2 linked regions of the Thiocapsa bogorovii genome follow. The protein of the gene in region 2 interacts with the protein of the main gene of each other region in a pairwise test. Links are inferred from orthologs where the notes say so. Each region holds a gene or a part of one and is shown on either strand. Other genes may lie near its edges. The genes, in order: dsbD and LT988_RS01720.

Evidence for each region.
Region 1: the proteins of LT988_RS01720 (region 2) and dsbD interact in binary tests that used the Escherichia coli proteins (3 or more experiments, as listed by UniProt). The link is inferred for Thiocapsa bogorovii from one-to-one orthologs.

The regions. Positions count from the first base shown.
Region 1 is NZ_CP089309.1:2,289,494-2,292,927, reverse strand. The notes cover bases 178-3,295. They hold dsbD (protein-disulfide reductase DsbD), read right to left. Parts: upstream 2,911-3,295; coding sequence 445-2,910; downstream 178-444. Other genes in these bases: cutA (divalent-cation tolerance protein CutA), read right to left, coding at 2,889-3,218; LT988_RS10385 (TlpA family protein disulfide reductase), read right to left, coding at 178-448. In the rest of the region: more of LT988_RS10385, read right to left, coding at 1-177; LT988_RS10370 (FxsA family protein), read left to right, coding at 3,362-3,434. UniProt on the Escherichia coli protein: Required to facilitate the formation of correct disulfide bonds in some periplasmic proteins and for the assembly of the periplasmic c-type cytochromes.
Region 2 is NZ_CP089309.1:365,663-368,977, reverse strand. What follows is about bases 246-3,244. They hold LT988_RS01720 (DsbE family thiol:disulfide interchange protein), read right to left. Parts: upstream 2,035-3,244; coding sequence 1,456-2,034; downstream 246-1,455. Other genes in these bases: LT988_RS01715 (heme lyase CcmF/NrfE family subunit), read right to left, coding at 2,031-3,244; LT988_RS01725 (cytochrome c-type biogenesis protein), read right to left, coding at 959-1,459; ccmI (c-type cytochrome biogenesis protein CcmI), read right to left, coding at 246-962. In the rest of the region: more of ccmI, read right to left, coding at 1-245; more of LT988_RS01715, read right to left, coding at 3,245-3,315. UniProt on the Escherichia coli protein: Involved in disulfide bond formation. Catalyzes a late, reductive step in the assembly of periplasmic c-type cytochromes, probably the reduction of disulfide bonds of the apocytochrome c to allow covalent linkage with the heme.

The sequences.
Region 1 (3,434 bases), 1.9 Mb from region 2 along the record:
GCAGCCCTTCGACCCGGTTTCCGAGTCGCTTCGAGAGGGCGACAGCCTCCGGGTTGGCTACCAAGATTGGGTAGTTGACCGGGTATTGGGCGACGAATGCCTCGACGTCTTCGGGGCGGTCCACGGCGATGCCCACCACCTGCACGCCGGCCTCGCCGAGTGCCTCCTGCGTTTCGATAAAGAGCGGCATCTCGCGAACGCAGGGCGGGCACCAGCTTGCCCAATAGTTGATGACCACGACCTTACCGGCCCAGGCCTCGCTGCTGACCTTCGAACCGGCAAGGTCAGTCAGGCCGAAGTCAGGCAAGGTTTGTAGGGGCGCTGATTGGCGGGCCGGCAATCCCGAATCGGGCTTCGGCGCTCCGATCCAGCGTTGGCCGACAATGGCGACCCCGACGCTGATTCCGCCCGCAAGCAAAATGACCATCCCCACGCGAATCGCGCTCATGGCGCGGCCCGGCGCAGGTGCTCGACGAAGTCATCGGCGGGTTTGAAGCCGACCAAGCGATAGTTTTTGAGCTCTTGTCCCGCGGGGTCGAAGTACAGGATGGCGGGTGGTCCAATAATGCCGAAGTGCTTCATCAGGGCCTGATCATCCGCGTCGTTGGCCGTGACGTCTGCCTTAAGCAGGACGAAGCGGTCCATCTCCGCGATCACGGCAGGATCGCTGAAGGTGTAGCGCTCCAGCTCCTTGCAGGTCACGCACCAGTCTGCATAGAAGTCCAGCATGACCGGTTTGCCGAGCGCGCCCGCCTTGGCGACCTCGCGATCGAGGTCCTCGAGCGTCTTTACCGGGGTAAAGACCGCCTCGGCTGCGGCGCCACCGCTGCCGCCCACGGCCAGCCCGCGCAGCGGTTGGATCGTATCCTTGCCGCCGGCCGCGGCGCCGAGCAGCATGAGTGCGCCGTAGATGAGCAGAAAGACGCCGAGTCCCTTCCAAAGCTTGCTCCACCCGGTTGCCCCCTGCGGCAGTTGGGTCAATGCGCCCATGTAGACCGCCGAGCAGATCAGCAGCAGCCCCCACAGCAGCATTGCGACGGCCGCCGGCAGGATCCGTTCGAGCATGAAGATGGCGACGCCGAGCAGGGCGACGCCGAATACCGCCTTGACCGCATCCATCCAACCGCCGGCGCGCGGCAACAGCTTGCCGGCCGAGGTGCCGATGGCGATCAGGGGCGCACCCATCCCCATACTCAGGGCGAACAGGGCGATACCGCCGAGCACCGCGTCCCCGGTCTGGCTGATGTAGATGAGTGCCCCGAAGAGCGGCGGGGCGACGCAGGGTCCGACGATCAGTGCCGAGAGCAGGCCCATGATGGCCACGCCCAGCAAGGTGCCGCCCTCCTGCTTGTTGCTGATTTCGGCGAGCTTAGACTGGAAGCTGGACGGCAGTTGCAGGTCGTAGAAGCCGAACATGGACAGCGCAAGCAGCACGAAGATCAACGCGAAGGAGGTCAGAACCCACGGGTTCTGGAAGGCTGCCTGTAGATTCGCGCCGAAGAGCCCCGCCAGCACGCCGACCACCGTGTAGGTCAAGGCCATGGCCAGGACATAGACCAGCGACAGGGTAAAAGCCTTGCGTGTGGTGATGTTCGGGCCTTGTCCGGCAATAATGCCCGAGAGGATCGGGATCATCGGGAAGACACAGGGCGTGAAGGCGAGCAAGAGGCCGAATCCGAAGAAGGCCGCGATCACCACCCAGACGCCGCTGTTGGCGAGAACAGAGGCGATCCGGTCCTGCTCCGAGACCGTGTCGTCCGCGACCGACGGCGCACTTTCCGGTGTCGCGCCGGCCGTCGTGGCCGCGGCTGCCGCTGTTGGCAGAGCCGCCGTCACCAGCGCCTCCGGCAGGCTCAGTGCGACCTTCTGTGTCTGTGGCGGATAGCAGATGCCGATCTCGGCGCAGCCTTGGTATTTGGCGACTAGGGTCACCTCGGTCGGCTCGGTCGACCCACGCAGCAGGGGCAGGCTCAGATCGACCCGATCGTGATAGACCTCGACATCGCCGACGCTGCCGTCGGGAAGGATGGAGTCCTTCTTGATGTCGCCGGCGGGCCGCTCGAACGGCCCGATGGCGACCTCGCTCCCGTCCTCGAGCGCCAGCTCGAGCATATGGCTGTAGAGATAAGTTCCCTCGGCAACATCCCAGGTCAACTGGAGCCGGTCCGGTCCGGCGACCTCCGCCGAGAAGCGGAACGCCTCCTCGGCAGGGAGGATATCGTCATCCGCGCCCAAGCCGAGCGACTGGCCTAACCCCGCCAAAGCCTTCGGCGATTGCTCGCCCTGAATCGGTGACGGAGTCTCGGCGGCGGGCGCGGTCTCGGCTGCGATAGGCGTTGCGGCAACCATTTCCGGCAGCTCGAGCAGCAGGCGCTGGCGGTGCGGCGGGTAGCAGAGTCCGGCATCGGCGCAGCCCTGCGAGGTCGCCTCGAGGGTCAGGAAGTTGCCGGCTCCCGTCGAGCGCGTGACCGGGACCCGGATCTCGACGCTGTCGCGATAGACCTGGACCTTACCGAAGAATTCGTCCTCCTTGGTCTTTCCGTCGGGCATTTGCGGGCCCCCGGTCGAGATCCCGACGGTTTCCGTCTGGAACCCGAACTTACTCTGATACATGTAATAGCCGTCGGCGATCTCCCAGCGCACCCGAACGGCGTCCGGGCCGTCGGCCTCACCCGAAATGCGGAAGGCCTGATCCGGCATCAGGAATTCGTCCTCCCCCGACGCGAGCGGCGACGCTCCGGCGACGAGCAGCCAGGTCAACGCGGCGGCCAAGAATCGTACCGCGGCAGATGTCCCGCGCGACGGCCGTTGTCCCGGGGCCTGCTGTTCGGTGGCGATGTCGTCGATGGCGGCGTGGCGCTGCTCGACGGCGGCCCCGATTCCGGGGCTCAGTCGTTGTGGTCGGTGCATGTCGTTACCCAGCTCAGATAGTCGGGGAGTCCCTCGGTGACGGGGACCGCGATGATTTCCGGAATCTCGTAGGGATGCAATGCGCGCAGGCGCTCGGTCAATGCGCCGACGCGCTCGGTCGTGGTCTTGATCAGGAGCAAGACCTCGGGATCGCGTTGGATCTGACCCTCCCAGCGATAAATCGAGGTGATGCCCGGCAGCAGATTGGCGCAGGCGGCAAGGCGCTCGTCGACCAATGCCTCGGCGATGCGTCCGGCCGAGGTATCGTCGGGGCAGGTGCAGAAGATCAGGCGGTGGTCTGCCGTCATGCGGTGGTTCGGCGGCGTTTCATAAGGGTTGGGGTTCCACTATCCTGCAACGGGTCAACCTTCTTCTACCACAATGTTTGTCGGTTTAAGGGATCTCGGCCGACCGAGCGCGGACCGACCGACCACTTCGGGAGACCATTATCGTGCCTTTTTTGCTTCTGCTGGTCATCGGAATTCCGATGATCGAGATCTACGTCATGATCCGGGTCGGGTCCG
Region 2 (3,315 bases):
GGTGCGGCGGGCGATCCGGTTTGCGTTGGGGATGTTCCGGCAGCTGGCTCTGCCGCAGCGGGCTGGTTTGCGGTCGCTGCGTTTGCGGGAGCGCCGGCACGCGTCTGCGCCTCCGTGATCATCTCGCGCATGTCCGCGGCGTCCTCCGACGCGGGATCCATCTCGTCGAGGATGCGCTGCCAAGCCGTTGCCGCGGCAGTGTACTGCCCGCGCTGGTAGTAGAGCATCCCGGCAAGCCAGCGGGCACTCACGTTGTCCGGCTCGGCCTTTAGAACCCGATCGATCAGCGCGGCCGGTTCGCCTTCAAGGCTGTTGTTGCTGTTGGCAGCCATGGCCTCCGCATAGGCGAGCATCACATCCGGACGCTCCGGTGCCAAGGCATAGGCCTTCGAGACGGCGTCGAGTGCCTGACCCGGGCGGCGCATGGTGAAGTAGGTCCGGCCGATCATCAGCCATCCGTCGATGTTGTTCGGATCCTCTGCCAGCCTCTCCTCGAGGCGCTCGACCAGGACCTCAAGCGGCGGGAGCTCCTCGCCATCGGGTCCGATCAGGGTCTGCGGTGCTTCGGCGCTCAGGGCGACGCCCTCGATGCGCTCGATGATCTCGCGGTGGCCGACCTCGTTGTAGATCAGCACTGCCGCGGTCGGCACCGCCATCGCAAGCACGAGCGCCAGCCAGCGCCCGCCGGAAGCGCCGCGGCGCCCCGACGCTGCGAGCTCTCCCGGGATGTCGCGCAGGAGGTCTCGTTCCAGATCGCGTCGAGCCGCAGCGTACTGGTCCTGTTCCAGAAATCCACCGGCGAGATCGGCATCCAGTTCTTGGAGCCGCTGCTTGAAGACCGTGAGATTCAACTCGTCCTGCTCGGGTGCTTCGGTCGCTTTCTCGGGTTGCAGCAGCGGAAGGGCGACAAAAAGCAACGCCAGGCCCATGAGCCCGGCGGTCAGAATCCAGAAGATGATCATTTGATGTTTTCTTGGTTATCGCCGCCGGCGGCGAGCAGTCGTTGAAGACGGGCGCGTTCGGCCTCGGTGAGGTCCTCCTCGGGTTCGTCCTTTTTGCGTCCAAGCGTGCGGAACAGCAGATAACCACCGACGCCGAGGAAGATGAAAGGGCCGAACCAGAGGATATAGGTCGATGGCTTGATCGGAGGCTCATAGAGCACGAAGTCGCCGTAGCGATCGACGAGGAATGTCACGATCTCCTCGTCGCTCTGTCCTTCGAGCATCATGCGATAAACCTCTTCGCGCAGGTCCTGCGCGACGCCGGCCTGCGAGCCGGCGAGCGACTCGTTTTGACAGACGAGGCAGCGCAGCTTGGCGATCAGGTCCCGAAACGCCTCGTGTTGGCCGGGCTGCTCGAACTTGAACTCTTCGAGGGTGTAGGCGGATAGGTTTCCGAACGCCAGTGTTCCGACGAGCAGCGCGAGACTGAAAGAGAGTTTGCGGACGCGATGGATCATGATGGCTGAGGTCTATACTGCTCGACGATGGGGCGGATCGTGGTCTCCCAGACGTTGCGGTCGACCGGCCCGATGTGCTTGTAACGGATAATGCCCTCGCCGTCGACCACGAAGGTCTCGGGAGCGCCGTAGACACCCCAGTGTATACCGTAGCGATTGTCCGGATCGTAGGCGCTCACGACGTAGGGGTTGCCGTAGCGTCTAAGCATCTCGAGCGCCTCGGGTCGTGTGTCCTTCCAGTTGAACCCGACGACCTGGACATCGTTCTCGCGTGCGATCTGCATCAGCTCGCCATGCTCCTGGCGGCATGAGGGGCACCAAGAGGCCCAGACATTCACCAAGGAGACCTTTCCCATGAGGATCTCGTTGGTCACCGTGCGGCTCGGGTCGTCCAGTGTCTCGAGCTCGAACACGGGCGCGGGCTTGTTCACGAGCGGCGAGGGGACCTTGCGCGGGTCCAGTTGAAGGCCGTAGAACAGCAGCGCGGCCAACGCAATGAAGACGACGAGCGGGATCAGCGCGCGCCTCTTCGCTCTTGTTGCTGCCGTTCTCGACGGGGTGGTGGTCGCCGTCATGAGCGTGCCCCCAGCGCCCCGGCCGGGACATCCGCGGTTCGCCGCACCGTGCGATAACGCCGATCGGCCATCGCCAAGAGACCGCCGAGTGCCATCAGGAGCGCGCCGAGCCAGATCCAGCGCACGAATGGTTTGTAGTAGACCCGCAGCGCCCAGTCGCCGTCCGTTCCCACGGGCTCGCCGAGCGAGACGTAGAGATCACGCAGGAAGCCGGCGTTGATGGCCGCTTCGGTCATCGGCATGCCGCCCGAGAAATACGAGCGCTTCTCCGGATAGAGCACGGCGATCTGTCGGTCATCTTTGGTGACGAGAAACTCGCCTTGCTGCGCCAGGTAGTTGGGTCCGGTGATCGCCTGAACCCCGTTGAACTGGAAGCGGTAGCCCGAGTCCTCGTGCACGTCGCCCGGCGACATCCGCACGTCCGTCTCGGAGCCGTGGATCGACACCATGGTGACGCCGACGATGAACATCGCGATCCCGACATGCGCGGTCCACATGCCGTAGTAGCTGAGATTGCGAGCGTTGAAGTCGGCCGCCAGGCCCCGGAAACCGCCTTTGTTCTTCAGGCGCTCGGCGAGGGCAATCAGATGCGTGCCGACCAGCCAGGCGCTCATGCTCAGACCGAAGGCCATCGCGAGGCCGCCGTCCTCGAACATCGGCTGCAGAGCCACGATGAAGACGGCGATGGCGAGTACAAGCGCGATCCAAAGCGAGCGCACGAGGCGCAGCGGCTCGTCGTGCTTCCAGCGGGTCAAGGGTCCGATCCCCATCGCCACGATGAGGAAGGGCGAGAGTGACACGAACATCTTGTTGAACCAGGGGAAGCCGACCGAGATCTTGCCCCACCCGGCGGCCTCGTAGATCAACGGGGCGAGGGTGCCGAACAAGACCAGGACCGTCAGAGTCGCGAAGAGCAGGTTATTGACCAGCAGGAAGCTCTCGCGCGAGAGGATGTCGAAGCGACCGCCGCCGGCAATGGTCGGCGCGCGCAAGGCATAGAGTGCCAGCGATCCGCCGATCACGACGCAGAGGAAGATCAGAATGAAGGTGCCGCGTGCCGGATCCGTCGCGAAGGCATGGACGGACGTCAGAACACCCGAGCGCACCAGGAAGGTCCCGAGCAGCGACAGAGAAAAGGCCGAGATGGCGAGCAGTACGGTCCAACTCTTGAAGGCTGCGCGCTTCTCCGTGACGGCAAGCGAATGGATCAGCGCCGTGCCCACCAGCCACGGCATGAAGGAGGCGTTCTCGACCGGATCCCAGAACCACCAGCCACCCCAG